DNA from 4 places in the Streptococcus constellatus subsp. constellatus genome. Region 2 is predicted to be linked to each of the others. Evidence: predicted binding sites of a transcription regulator. Region 2 holds the regulator's gene; each other region holds the start of a gene.
What was found. The regulator Rex, encoded in region 2, represses fermentation and respiration genes when NADH is low (regulators of the CRP and FNR family bind a similar motif). The targets are predictions, from matches to a motif close to TTGTGAANTANTTCACAA.
Positions count from the first base shown of each region.

Region 1: SCSC_RS04860 (formate/nitrite transporter family protein) is a predicted target of Rex. The motif match lies at 2,025-2,042, and genes of this name have one in related genera.
Region 3: SCSC_RS02070 (nitronate monooxygenase) is a predicted target of Rex. The motif match lies at 1,570-1,587, and genes of this name have one in related genera.
Region 4: SCSC_RS01760 (class II fructose-bisphosphate aldolase) is a predicted target of Rex. The motif match lies at 2,340-2,357, and genes of this name have one in related genera.

Region 1 is NZ_AP014647.1:983,044-986,794, reverse strand. It holds gene clpX (ATP-dependent Clp protease ATP-binding subunit ClpX) at 1-270, shown strand, start outside; gene yihA (ribosome biogenesis GTP-binding protein YihA/YsxC) at 283-870, shown strand; gene SCSC_RS04865 (glucosaminidase domain-containing protein) at 1,195-1,902, shown strand; gene SCSC_RS04860 (formate/nitrite transporter family protein) at 2,078-2,875, shown strand; gene SCSC_RS04855 (ABC transporter ATP-binding protein) at 3,089-3,751, shown strand, end outside.
Region 2 is NZ_AP014647.1:725,791-729,541, forward strand. It holds gene phoU (phosphate signaling complex protein PhoU) at 1-3, shown strand, start outside; gene radC (RadC family protein) at 90-770, shown strand; gene SCSC_RS03570 (gamma-glutamyl-gamma-aminobutyrate hydrolase family protein) at 767-1,459, opposite strand; gene SCSC_RS03575 (redox-sensing transcriptional repressor Rex) at 1,487-2,131, opposite strand; gene SCSC_RS03580 (DUF1831 domain-containing protein) at 2,303-2,650, opposite strand; gene SCSC_RS03585 (cysteine desulfurase family protein) at 2,655-3,751, opposite strand, start outside.
Region 3 is NZ_AP014647.1:405,639-409,389, forward strand. It holds gene SCSC_RS02070 (nitronate monooxygenase) at 551-1,483, opposite strand; gene SCSC_RS02075 (DUF1858 domain-containing protein) at 1,818-2,051, shown strand; gene SCSC_RS02080 (DUF438 domain-containing protein) at 2,051-3,412, shown strand; gene SCSC_RS02085 (DUF1912 family protein) at 3,425-3,679, shown strand.
Region 4 is NZ_AP014647.1:340,488-344,238, reverse strand. It holds gene SCSC_RS01775 (LiaF transmembrane domain-containing protein) at 1-529, opposite strand, end outside; gene SCSC_RS01770 (LytTR family DNA-binding domain-containing protein) at 535-981, opposite strand; tRNA gene SCSC_RS01765 (tRNA-Thr) at 1,190-1,262, opposite strand; gene SCSC_RS01760 (class II fructose-bisphosphate aldolase) at 1,413-2,294, opposite strand; tRNA gene SCSC_RS01755 (tRNA-Leu) at 2,478-2,563, opposite strand; gene SCSC_RS01750 (peptide ABC transporter substrate-binding protein) at 2,750-3,751, opposite strand, start outside.

The sequences.
Region 1 (3,751 bases), 260 kb from region 2:
CTCCGTGAGCCTAAGAATGCTTTAGTGAAACAATATCAAACGCTTCTTTCTTATGACGATGTTACATTAGAGTTTGATGATGATGCTCTCCAAGAGATTGCTAACAAAGCTATTGAACGCAAGACAGGCGCTCGTGGCTTGCGCTCGATTATCGAAGAAACCATGATGGATGTCATGTTTGAAGTACCAAGTCAAGAAAATGTGAAGTTAGTGCGGATTACCAAGGAAGCAGTTGATGGAACAGATAAACCGATTTTAGAAACAGCTTAAGCGAGGTGTTGTATGGAAATTAATACGCACAATGCGGAAATTTTGTTGAGTGCAGCCAACAAATCTCATTATCCTCAGGATGAGATTCCTGAAATTGCTCTTGCTGGGCGATCCAATGTTGGAAAATCTTCTTTTATCAATACATTATTAAATCGAAAAAACTTAGCGCGAACTTCTGGTAAGCCAGGGAAAACGCAGCTGCTGAATTTCTTCAACATTGACAATCAACTTCGATTTGTGGATGTCCCAGGCTATGGCTATTCCAAGGTTTCTAAGACAGAGCGAGCTAAGTGGGGTAGAATGATTGAGGAGTATCTGACGACTAGGGAAAATCTCAGAGCAGTTGTAAGTTTAGTGGATTTTCGGCATGAGCCAAGTGCAGATGATGTGCAAATGTATGAATTTCTAAAATACTATGAGATACCCGTCATCGTTGTAGCTACAAAAGCAGACAAAATTCCACGCAGTAGATGGAACAAGCATGAATCGGTCATTAAAAAAAGGTTAGATTTTGATAAAAATGATGATTTTCTTATTTTTTCATCTGTAAACAAAGATGGTTTAGATGCGGCTTGGGATGCGATTTTGGAAAAAATTTAGGAATGAAAGAAAAGAGGCTGGGACAAAAAATCCCGGTCTTGCTTTTTCGTTAGAAATATCTTTTGACACGTGATACGGTAGCTGATTGCTCAACGCACTGCTTTGAGGTTGCAGATAGGACTTGCGAAGCAAGTCTCAACTTTGTTTGTCTTTTAGACTTCAAAAAGTTTCTAATCATTTTCGCGGAACTGGAACTACGAACGAAAAAGTAAAAATTTTTAGTTCTGTTCTATCGCCTTTATAATGAATCTGTCACCAAATTGTAACTAAGTAACGAGGATTTTATGTTATAATCAAACATATATTATACTGGAGAAATGAACTATGAGAAAGAAAAAATTGAAAAAAAGAGTTTTAACAGTTCTGGTTTTGGTGGCTGTTACTTTATTAGTTAGTGCAGTTTTATCCAAGCAAATTCGCCCAGCTAGTGCCAATGATGAGGCTTACCAACGTCCCTTGACCCAAACAGAAGTGTTTATTTCACAAATTGGTGAAACTGCTCGTCAATTGGGTCAAGCAAACGATTTATATGCTTCCGTTATGATTGCACAGGCCATTTTGGAAAGCAATTCTGGACGTTCTGCTTTATCAGCTGCCCCTCATCACAATTTATTTGGAATTAAAGGTCAATACGCTGGTCAATCTGCTACAATGCCTACGCTAGAAGATGATGGGAAAGGAAATACTTATAAGATCAATGCAGAGTTTAGATCGTATCCGAGTTATTTTGAATCTTTGCAAGACTATGTAGCAATTTTAAAGCATAGTCGCTATACCTATGCTTGGAAGAGTAATACGACCAGTTATATGAATGCGACAGCAGCTTTGACAGGGATTTATGCGACGGATACAAGCTATAACGTCAAGCTAAATAATTTGATTCAACAGTATAATTTGACACAATACGATGTACCAGGTACGCAAACAACTAGCGCTACAGCATCTAACAAGGTCTACAATCCTTATCGTCAACAATATACAACACAGGAAGTGTTAAATTTGGATGTTGCTTGGGCGAATCGTCGTCGATAATATTTGTAATTAGATGAGAGAGATTGGGATTTTTATCCTAATCTTTTTTGTTCGGTGATGAAATTAGTTTATTCGTCTATTTTTATGGATCTATAAAGAAAACGTTTCCCATAACTAAAAGTTTGTGATATAATGAACACATCGTTTTTATGACAAAAAACAAGGGGAGATGAGAATGTCAGAATCGTTATTTATTTCAAAAATTGAATATGCGTGTCACAAAAAGGAAGAATTATTTAACAGGAGCAAAGCGAAGTATGCAATTCGTTCGATGTTTGCAGGGGCATTTTTAACATTGAGTACAGCGGCGGGAGTTATTGTAGCAGACCTAATGAATGGATTTGCTTCTGGGACTGGACGTTTTGTTTTTCCGTTTATTTTTGCTTGGGGATTAGTTTACATTCTCTTTTTAAATGCTGAATTAACTACTTCAAATATGATGTATTTAACGGCGGGAACCTTTTTGAAGAAGATAAATTGGAAAAAAGCTTTGCTCATTTTACTATATTGTACATTTTTTAATTTAGCAGGCGCTCTTTTTATTGGTTTTATCTTTAATCAAACTAGTGAATTTACTCATCTCACATCAAAGAGTTTTCTAGCTGGGATAGCAGAGCATAAATTGTCTCGTCCTAATCAGCTCGTCATTTTTGAAGGGATTGTTGCCAATATTTTTGTTAATATTGCAATTCTATCTTATTTGTTGTTGAAAAATTCAACTGCAAAAATTCTGATTGTGATTTCTGCCATTTATATGTTTGTTTTTTTAACCAATGAGCACTTGGCAGCTAATTTTGCATCATTTTCTTTAGTAGCTTTTAATAAAATTGCTGGGCAAATAGAGGTTTTTAATCTTTTAAATATTTTAAGGCATTTTAGCGTTACTTTTTTAGCTAATTGGATTGGTGGAGGGCTTTTGATTGGTTTGTCCTATGCTTTTTTAAATAAAGACGAAACTACTTATGTAGATTGAAAATAGACCGTTCGTGCATATAAAAATGTGTTCAAAAAAGTAGAAGAAGAGGATGGAAACGTTTCTCTTCTTTTTATTTGCTTCAAAAAAAGAAAGAATTAAAATCTGTTGCCATAATAAAAGGCATGCAATTTGACTGTATCCGCCAACAAATCGCAGAGCAAGGTAGATTATGATAAAATAGAACTAGTTTTAGATGAGAAAAGAGATTTCATGAAAGATTTATTGAAATATTTTAAAGGTTATGTGAGGGAATCCCTGTTAGGACCGCTTTTTAAATTGTTAGAAGCCAGTTTTGAATTACTGGTGCCAATTTTGATTGCGACAATTGTTGACCAAATAATCCCTGAAAAAGATAGTACACATCTTTATATCATGGTCTTTTTATTGGTTGTCCTAGCATCGTTTGGTGCTGGGGTGGCAATTATTGCCCAATATTATTCCTCAAGAGCAGCGGTAGGATTTACACGTCAATTGACCAAAGATTTATATCAAAAAATCATGCGTTTGCCAAAAGCTCAGCGAGATAACCTGACAGCATCTAGTTTGGTTACTCGTTTGACAAGTGATACTTATCAAATTCAGACTGGTATTAATCAATTTCTTCGTCTGTTTTTACGTGCGCCGATTATTGTTTTTGGCTCGATCATCATGGCATTTTTGATCAGCCCAAGTATTACGCTGTGGTTTTTGCTGATGGTTGTAGTCTTAACCGCTATTATCTACATCATGTCACGTTTCGTCAACCCGCTTTATGCTAATATTCGTCGGATTACAGATAATATTGTCAGTATGACACGTCAACAATTACAAGGTGTGCGTGTTATCCGTGCTTTTGGACAAACAACTAAAGAAATTCAGGAATTTCAAAATATC
Region 2 (3,751 bases):
TAAATACTAACTTAAAAAATTTGAGAATAATTTCTCAGATTTTTTATTTTCTTCTTCCTTTTCCGAATAAGGATATGAGGAGGTTTTTTATGTATAGTATTTCATTTCAGGAAGATTCTTTATTGCCAAGAGAACGTTTGGTAGCAGAAGGTGCAGAACAATTGAGCAATCAAGAATTGTTATCCATTCTTATCCGCACTGGCAATAAAAAAGAAACTGTTTTTCAAGTTTCCCAACGAATTTTATCAACAATTTCTAGTTTAAATGATTTGCGTAATATGACACTACAAGAATTACAATCAATTTCTGGAATTGGACGTATCAAAGCTATTGAATTGCAAGCCATGATTGAGTTGGGACAGCGAATTAGTAAAGCAGAATTGATTATGCAAGAGCAAATTTTAAGTAGTCAAAAGTTAGCGAAAAAAATGCAACAGGAATTGGGGCATAAAAAACAGGAACATCTTGTTGCTTTATATCTAGACACTCAAAATAAAATCATTCATCAACAGACTATTTTTATCGGCAGTGTGTCACGTAGCATTGCGGAGCCGCGAGAAATTCTGCATTATGCCGTGAGGCATATGGCGACATCCGTTATTTTGGTGCACAATCATCCGTCAGGAGCTGTATTACCAAGCAGAAACGACGATGAAGTGACCAAACATGTAAAAGAAGCGTGTGAGCTAATGGGCTTCATCTTACTGGATCATCTCATCGTCGCTGAGAAAGATTATTATAGCTATCGAGAAGAAACGGAATTGATTTAGAGTTTATTGACAACATAGTCAAAGAGTAACCGATCTTTAGGACGTGTTTCAAATAAGAATTCTGGATGCCATTGAACTCCCAGATAAGCGATTTCATCAGTTGTAGTAATGGCTTCAATGGTATTATCTTTTGGATCATGGGCGATGACTTCGACATTTTCTGCTAAATCTTTAATACTTTGATGATGGAAAGAATTTATATGAGATACTTCACCATAAATCTTTTCCAAAACAGAACCAGGTTTGGTAACTAATTTTTGAGTAGTATACTCTGCAGAACTGTCTTGCCAATGATGTTCAATATCTTGATAAAGAGTTCCGCCCATTGCGACATTAAACAATTGTGTACCGCGGCAAACAGTAAAAATTGGTTTTTGCCGTTGGATCGCTTCATGGATTAAGGATAATTCAAACACATCACGATCCAAATGATAATCATCACTATCAATCATTTTTTCTTCACCATAGAATTGTGGTGATACATTTTGTCCACCTGTTAGGATAAGTTTATCAATCATCTTGATGTAATGCTGAGCTATGTCTGCATCTCCAATTGGCAATATGACAGGAATTCCACCAACTTCTTTTACGCCTTCCACAAATCCTTTAGCAGCATAGCTCATGATGGCAAATTCGTCTTCAGGGTTGGGTCTTTCATTTCCAGTAATTCCGATAATGGGTTTCTTCATAAATAAATATCTGCTCTTTCTAATTATTTAATACCCTTTTTTCATAAAGTAGAGGAGTGTTTGCAGCTCACTTGTCAAGTCAACATATTGAACAACAACATCTTTTGGAACGGTTAAGTGAACGGGTGAGAAACTGAGAATACCTTTTACGCCAGCTTCTACAAGGATAGTTGCCACTTCTTGAGCTCTTGTACTTGGAACCGTCAAAATAGCGGTCTTTACATCTACATTTTTTAGTTTATCATTTACTTGTGAAATGCCATAAATAGGAATCCCGTCATTTGTAATCGTTCCAACTTCAGGATGATCATCGGTGTCAAATGCCATAACAATCTTCATTTTATTACGTTCATGGAAGCGGTAGTGGAGTAATGCGTGTCCCATATTACCGATACCGACTAACATCACATTGGTAATAGAATGATCATGAAGTAAATCAGCAAAAAAATTCATGAGTTTTTTTACATCATAACCATACCCACGACGACCTAATTCACCAAAGTAAGAAAAATCACGACGAACAGTTGCAGAATCAATCCCGATAGCATCTGCGATTTGTTTTGAATTGGCTTTTTCAATTTTTTCAGAATTAAATCGTTTAAAAATCCGATAATAAAGCGAGAGCCTTTTAGCAGTTGCGCGTGGAATGGTTGTATTTCTTTCAGATTTCACAAAATCACATCCTTTCAAAGACTATTTTATAGAAAGTTTGTGAAAAAATCAACTTATTTGATGGAAATAGAAAAGGAGTAGGAGAAAAACCAAAACTTTCGATTTGTCACCCTACTCTATTTTTTATCTTTTTACAGTTCTAAAATGAACTGTAAAAAGATAGCTATTTACTTAATGTTCTTGTTTGGTGAAAATACCACGTTCAACCAAACTATCCATTAGAAAATAAAATTTTTCTTGAATGATCTGATTGGTTTCTGATTTGAAAATGTTAACCAAGCGAAGACCAGATTTGTCTGTAATATTGATTTTCACACCTGAAAGCTCTTTGTTGATAATGATTTTTAACAAAAAACCATCACCACTATTTGGAACACTTTCTAATAAACGTGTTAATTCATAATTTCCAACTTTTGTTTCAGAAAAAGTGTTATCACGCAAAGTAAATTTTTTAACGTTTTCTCCAAGAGAGTAGCTGTATGGGCAATCTTTTAAGTGAATAGTGGTCTGAAAAGCCATCTATTTATCCTCCTAAAATTTCTTTTAATATTGTGGTAAATTGGTGAACTTCTTCTGAAGTATTTTGTTCTGAAAAGCTAATGCGGATAGATTCCTTTAATCGCTCTGAATCACTACCATAAAAAGCTTCAAGAACGTGACTTGGTTCAACTGTACCTGCTGTACAAGCAGATCCGGTTGAAATAGAAATTCCTGCCAAGTCTAAACGCATTAGTAATAAGTCATTAGCCTGTTTAGGAAAGCCAAGATTTATTACATAGGGAAGTGTATGAGAATCATGATTGACATAGTAGTCTATTCCGTCCAGTTCAGCGAGAAGCTGTTTTTTTAAGCTTTCCACATGACTTATATTTTTTGGATAGCCCTTAAGATTTTCTTTTAAAGCTGCAATCATTCCAGCGATAGCTGCTAAATTTTCAGTACCTGCACGTCTTTTATCTTCTTGATCTCCGCCATGTAAAAATTTATCAAATTTCATCTGATTGGCATACAAGAAACCAATGCCTTTAGGACCATGAAATTTATGAGCTGATGCACTCATAAAATCAATTCCTAGTTCTTCGGGATACACAGGTAATTTGCCCATAATTTGTACTGCATCCACATGATAAGCAGCGGGATGATGTTTCAAAACTTCAGCAATTTCTTTGATTGGAAGCAGGTAGCCAGTTTCATTGTTGGCATACATAGTGGAGACAAGTATAGTATCCTCTCTAAGAGCTTCTTTTATCTGCTGAGCTGTGATTTCTCCATTTTGGGGTTGGATATAAGTCGCTTCAAAGCCAAACTTATCTACCAGATATTCAATAGTTGCAAGCACAGAATGATGTTCGATAGCAGTGGTGATAATGTGCTTTCCCTGGTCTTGATGGGCTAAGGCATACCCTTTTATGGCTGTATTGTTACTTTCTGTCCCACCTGATGTAAAGATGATATGTTGACTTTTAGTATGAAGTAGGTCAGCAAGTTCTTGTCGGGCTTTGCGAAGAATTTTACTAGCAGCTCTGCCGTGGCTATGAATGCTAGATGGATTGCCAAAGGTATTTTCCATAACCTGTGTCATAGCAGTCATAGCAGTCTTTGACATAGGAGTTGTTGCTG
Region 3 (3,751 bases), 320 kb from region 2:
TTTAGTTTGCAAAATATGTCTATAAATTGGGAGAAATAAAATCAAAGGTTGCCTTAAAATGTGGAAGTATTAACTTATAATAAAAAGACAAGTTGTCAATCAATTTATTAAACATTATTCATCTTAAAATCTTTTAGACAATTCTCTATTTGAATATACATGAGCATATTTTCATAAATTTTGCACAAATTCCGAGAGTCAATAAGATATCCTAGGATTTCTTCAGTATTTAATATATCTTCTCTTGCATTTACTAGTATTGTGAATTCTAATTTCTTCAATAAAGAAAATATTGCTAGTGTTGCATTTTAAAAAATGGAAATATTATAATAAAGGGAATTATATACCTGTTTACACAACTACAAAGTATAGTTGTCAAATTTATAAAAATCTTATTTTAAGATACTATATATTGTGATTAGGGTAAAGTGCTATATAGTTCCCATAATAAATTCAGATAATTATTGTGGTAAATAGTAAAATTTTAAACCGCACCTCAAAGTTTAGATTTTTCTCTAACTTTTGGGGTGCGGATTATTTTCATAAACATTTACAGCCTAATCTCTGTATTTTCCAGCACTTTTTGGGCATTGGCTACGATGGTTTCAATGATGTCTTTGCATGGTCGGATTTCGTTTATCATGCCAGCGATTTGACCGCACATCATGGAGCCATGTTTGGTATCTCCTTGATAGACAGCTTTTGAGAGGGCACCGATTGTGATTTCTTCTAGTTCTTCACGATTGGTCCCTTTGTTTTCAAGTTCTATGTAGTGATCGGTCATTTCGTTTCGAATACAGCGAACAGGTGCACCGGTAATGCGCCCAGTTACAGCTGTGGCTGTGTCATTGGCGTGGATGACAGCTTCTTTATAGCTTTCGGCAATGGGGCATTCTTCTGAGGCGAGGAATACAGTTCCAAGTTGTGCGCCTTGTGCACCTAAAACAAAAGCAGCAGCCAGTCCACGCCCATCCGCAATTCCACCTGCTCCAATCACGGGAATGTCAACAGCGTCAACAATTTGTGGCAACAGAGCCATCGTATTTGTTTCTCCGATATGACCGCCCGCTTCTGATCCTTCTGCGATAACGGCATCAACACCTAATTCTTGCATTTTTTTAGCATGCTTCACGCTTGCAATAACTGGGATAACTTTGATACCGGCTTCTTTTAAAAAGGGTAGAATGAATTTTGGAGTACCTGCACCAGTTGTGACAACAGGGACTTTCTCTTCAATGATGACTCTGACAATTTCTTCGATATTTTTCATCATTAGCATCACATTAACGGCAAAGGGCTTGTCTGTTAGCTTGCGTAATTCACGAATTTCTTTACGCAGTTGTTCACCAGTCATGCCACCTGAAGCGATAATTCCCAAACCGCCTGCCTCTGAAACAGCAGCAGCTAACTGATAGTGAGAAATTTGAGCCATAGCACCTTGAACAATTGGATATTTGATGTTCAGTAAATTTGTAATAGACATAAAATCTCCTTAATCTGTTTTTTCTATTATTATATCACGGGTAGAAAAGCGTTTTCAACTCTAGTATTTATTAAAATTTCTTTTGTTTGTGATACAATTCACTCTGAGTACCTGATTTATCAATTCCATTTATTGTGAAAAAGAGTAAAATAGATATCCTATAACAATAATTTATAGTCTATTAAAAATAGTTATAGGTTATTTCAATGAAGAAAAGCAATTTATAAAGCAGAATTTGGGAATCCCTTAAAGAGAACAATGCTGGATTTCATTTTACTGAGAAGTCGACACTTTTTTATGTTATAATGATAGAAAAATGAGGATGAGGTGAGGAATGGACAATATCATTGATGTATCAATTCCTGTTGCAGAGGTGATTGACAAACATCCAGAGGTGCTGGAAATTTTAGTGGAGCTTGGGTTTAAACCTTTGGCAAATTCTCTCATGCGTAATACAGTTGGGCGGAAAGTTTCGCTGAAGCAGGGGTCTAAGCTGGAAGGCACACCGATGGAGAAAATTGTTAGGACCTTAAAAGCAAATGGCTATGAAGTGATAGGACTAGACTAATGGTAGATGAACGAATTGAGGTTTTGAAGAATATTTTGCTTGATTTGCACCATGGAGCAAAGGCAGAAGCAGTTCAAGAAGAATTTAATAAACATTTTACCGGTGTTTCTGCTATTGAAATCAGCTTGATGGAACATGAGCTGATGAATTCTGACACGGGTGTAACCTTTGAGGATGTGATGTCTCTTTGCAATATCCATGCGAATCTGTTTAAGGGAGCTGTTAGAGACGTTGAAGTTGCAGATACGGATCATTCAGGTCATCCTGTGCAGATTTTCAAGCAGGAAAATTTGGCTTTGCGAGCAGCTCTGATGCGAGTAGGTAGACTGCTGGATACTTATGCAAATTCTGATGAGGAAATGCAGGAAGAAATTCGCAAGGGCTTGAAACGACAGTTGAGCTTGGTGGAACAATTTGAGCGCCACTACAAGCGCAAAGAAGAACTCATGTTTCCAATCATGGAGAGCTATGGACATGATTCACCACCTAAGGTCATGTGGGGTGTGGACGACCAAATCCGTGAATTATTTAAAGAAGTAAAAACAGCGGCAGAGCAGTTGCCTGCCTTAGACATTGAAGAGGTCGCAGAAAAGTTTCGATTATTTGCAACTGAGTTTGAAGCCATGATTTTTAAGGAAGAATCAATTTTACTCATGATTCTGTTGGAATCTTTTACACAGGATGATTGGTTGAAAATTGCGGAAGAAAGTGATGTTTATGGTTATGCAATCATTCAGCCGGCAGAGAAGTGGATTCCGCATCGTCATTCATTCTCGGAGAAAGAAACAGACAATTCTACTAAGGTGACGAGCGAGGCGCTAGCCCGTTCAGAGCAAACTAATGATGGCAAGTTTCAGCAAGTTATTGACACACCTGATGGGCAGGTCACCATTTCTTTTGAGCCAAAAAAGAAAAAGGTAGAAAACAACTTTGATCGGCAGACCCAACAGCCATTTGGACATGGCTATTTGTCAGTGGAGCAAGCAAATCTGATCCTGAATCATTTGCCAATGGAGATTACCTTTGTCAATAAGGAAGATATTTTCCAGTATTATAATGACAGTGTGCCAGCTGATGAGATGATTTTCAAACGGACGCCGGGTCAAGTGGGGCGCAATGTCGAGCTGTGCCACCCGCCTAAGTTTTTGGAGAAAGTTCGCTTTATTTTTAAGGAATTGCGTGAAGGCAAGCGAGACAAGTTTGTTATGTGGTTCAAGTCGGAATCGCGGGGAAAATTTGTCCATGTGACTTATGCCGCAGTACATGATGAAGCGGGAGAATTTCAGGGGGTGTTGGAATATGTGCAGGATATTCAACCTTTCCGTGAGATAGATGGTGATGTTTATCGTGGTTTGGATTAGAAAGAAGGAACAATGACGTACGAACAGGAATTTTTAAAGGACTTTGAAGCTTGGGTTGAAACTCAAGTTAAGATTAACCAGATGGCGCTCAAGGAAAGTCAAGCTGTCTATGAAGCTGATAAAGATGAGCGAGCAAAGGATGCTGCGATTCGTTATGAAAGCCGGTTAGATGCTTATGAGTTTCTTTTAGGAAAATTTGCTAATTATCGAGCAGGAAAAGGATTTCATGATTTGCCAGACGGGCTTTTTGGTGAGAGAAGTTATTGATTTTCCGTAGGAAACATGATAGAATAAGGTCATTAGAGGTGTTTTGAGTCCCATTTGTCACAGAAAGCGGTG
Region 4 (3,751 bases), 390 kb from region 2:
TACTTGGTACATATAATGTAGCATTCCCAAAAGATACATCAATATCAAAAGTTGCAGAGTCTCCTTTAATGATAGCATTGTCAAAATAAACCGTAGCATTCCCAAAAGCACAATCTAGTGTTTCATAAGTAAAATCATCCGAATGGATATAGCGTGTACCACTTCCAAAATTGATGTCTCCATTTATGACACGACGAGCATTTTGACCATGATAAATACCCCAAATTCGTTTTGGTTTGAAAATCAATCCAATACCAATAGAAGCCAAAATCCCTGCTAGGAAAATCGTTCCAGATGAGATGGGCAAAAAATGATAGCTGCTATTTGCAACGATTAAGGAAATAATGGCTAAAATAATCCCGCCAGATAAATTTCCTCTCCAAAAATTTTCAATTGCAAAGTAAGCAAATCCAAGCACAACAAGCATTGGCCAAAAATTGAAATCAATAAGCGGAATACCAAAATTTCCTTGTAGCAGCACCCAGCCGGCTAATACCAAAAGCCCCACTCCAAACAATGTTTTTCTCATAATATTTACCTCATTTCACTTAATTTTTCTTTTAGGAATTGAAAATAATGCCTAGACACATGCACTTGCTTATGGGTATCATAAAAGCGAATACTGCTCGTTCCTGAAAAAGACTTTTCTAATGAATAAATTGCTTTAATATTCGTAATCGTTGATTTAGAAATACGACAGAAATACCGCGGCAAACATTCTTCTAGCTCATACAATTTCAGTTTGACTTCATAAGCATTATTTCGAGCATGCGCAAAAATTTTATTTCCATCCGTTTCAAAGAAGAGGATATCTGCTAAATCAACATAATATTCACTCGTATCTTTGTAAAAAAGTATAGATGGCTTGGCAACTTCTTCCAGAGAACGTTGAATGCGCTCTATCTGTTCATCAAAGCGAGGTGCCTTAATGACAATTTCTGCTTCTTCCAGATTCGAATCTAACTCTACTCGAATTTTCATAAACGCTCCCCTCGCTTTTCTTTATTTTATTATAACAATTGTCACATGAAATTCAAGCGATTTTCAGTAAGTGGTTCATTTGGATAGGTAAGTGGTCGTGAAATCTGAATAACTTACTTGTTTTTCATGAGCTGACCAGATTATAGCCCCTTTTTACGTACTGTATAAACAACAAAAAAGCCTTCAATTCAATGAAGACCTTCAATGATGCCGATTATAGGGCTTGAACCTACGACCTACGCGTTACGAGTGCGTTGCTCTACCAACTGAGCTAAATCGGCGAAATAAACGTATAAATCTATTCTAGCATGCAAATTTGATTTGTCAAGAGGAAAAGAAAAAATAATGAATCCTATACTACATCACAAACAACTCAAGTCAAAAGAAAATCCCGCCAAAGCGAGATTTTCTTTTTTATTTGGTAAGCTTAATTAAGCTTTACCTTCTGAACCGAATACGTCGATACGTTCTTCAACAGCTTCTGTAATTGCTTCGAAACCTGGTTTCAAGAATTTACGTGGGTCAAAGAGTTTCTTCTTATCGTATTCTGCTTCGTTTGCTTCGTATTCAGCAGCAAATTTACGAGTAGCTTTAGCAAAAGCAATTTGACATTCAGTATTTACGTTAACTTTTGCCACACCCAATTTGATAGCTGCTTGGATTTGGTCATCAGGAATACCTGAACCACCATGCAATACGATTGGGAAGCCAGGAACAGCTTCTGTCAATTTTTGCAAGTGATCAAGGTGAAGACCTTTCCAGTTAGCTGGATATGGTCCGTGAATGTTCCCAATACCTGCTGCAAGGAAGTCAATCCCAGTTTCAACCATTGCTTTTGCATCTTCGATTGGAGCCAATTCACCGTCACCGATGATACCGTCTTCTTCGCCACCGATTGTGCCAACTTCAGCTTCCACTGATACTCCATTTGCATGCGCAAATTCAACCACTTTACGAGCTTTTTCAAGGTTTTCTTCAACTGGAAGATGAGAACCATCAAACATAACTGAAGTATAACCAACTTTGATACATTCAAGTGCATCTTCATAATGACCATGGTCAAGGTGAATAGCAACTGGTACAGTAATTCCCATTGATTCTACAAGGCTTTCAATGAGGAGTTTACATACTTTATAACCACCCATATATTTAGCAGCACCCATAGAAGTTTGGATAAGAACTGGAGCTTTTTTAGCTTCTGCTGCACGCAAGATAGCTTGAGTCCACTCAAGGTTGTTTGTATTAAATCCACCAACTGCATAACCATTGTCACGAGCTGCTTGGACAAATTTTTCTGCTGAAACGATTGCCATTAGTATTAGGCCTCCTATTTATTTTTATGGGTTTCCCCACTTACATTGTTTATTTTATCACTTTTCAGGAAAAAATACCAGCATTTCCTAATCTTTTAAGCGTTTTCTCATATAAAACAATTTTCTCATTCTCATATTTCAAAATGGCAAAACAAAAAAACTGACCGAAGCCAGCCTATCTAATGCGGAGAGAGGGACTTGAACCCTCACGACCTAAAGCGGTCACAGGATCCTTAGTCCTGCGCGTCTGCCAATTCCGCCATCCCCGCGATTGAGTACTTTATTAGTATAACAAGATAGAACCACCTTGTCAAGAAATTTTTTTGAAAAAATGGAACTGTCAGTAAACAATCCGAAACATGCATTTTAAGCAGTATCGTTTTAAAACAGCTCTTTTCGTACAAAAAAGAAACTTCTATGAAACTTATCGTTCATAGAAATTTCTTGTACCCGTTTTATTTTACATGATTTTCATAATCATCTTGTGCTTTTTGATTAGACGCTTCTTTTTCTTTCAGCCATTTCTTTTTAGCACTTTCGTATTCTTTAGTCGTCACAATTTTATCTTGTAATTTAACATATTTAAAGTAGTTGCTTGAACCACCTTTAATCCCTACCAGAGAGTAAGAACGACTAAACGGAACAGTCTTTGTCACAGACGGAGTCCCTCCAAGAGAGAGATTAGGCATTGTCAAAGCACTATCAATCAACCACGCTTGTGCTTCAGCATATTTTTCATAACGTTTCGTCTCATTGGTTTCAGCATTTGCTTCCTCAAGCATTGTAGTATAGGTATCCAAACCAACAGCCTTTATCTTAGCATTCTCTTGACCTGGTTCTAAGCCAAAGTTCTGCAAACTACCACCATTTTTAGTATTCAAGGTATCTAGATAAGTGGATGGGTCTTGATAGTCTCCTGACCAACCACCATTGTACAAATCATAATCTTTTTGAGCGGCAGTATTGGCAAAATAACTGATATTGTTCAGTTCATCTGAGCTCATCTGCTGAATATCAATCACAACATTATCGGCTCCTAAGACAGACTCAACAGATTGTTTCATAGAACTTTCCCACTGAACACCGATTTTACTAGTTTGATCAGCTGGTACGTCTAAGTGAATGGGAAATTGAACACCTTTGGCCTGCAATTCTGCTTTTGCCTGAGCAAATTTAGCTTTTGCTTTTTCTGGATTGTAGTAAGCATCTTGCGCATCAGTCAGATTCATATTAGACCATTCTGAACCATAATTTACTAACTTAGAGGATACCACATCGCCAAAAGTCTTATCTCCAATGGAAACAAATGTTGGTGGCACGAGCGTGTTCCGCAACACCTTTGCTGCACCATCTTTCCCATTACTTTGTGCACCGTAAGAAGTGCGGTTATAAGCAAAGTTGATAGCTTGACGAAAGGCTTTGTTTAGTACCGCTTCTTGCGTTGAAGATTTTTGAGC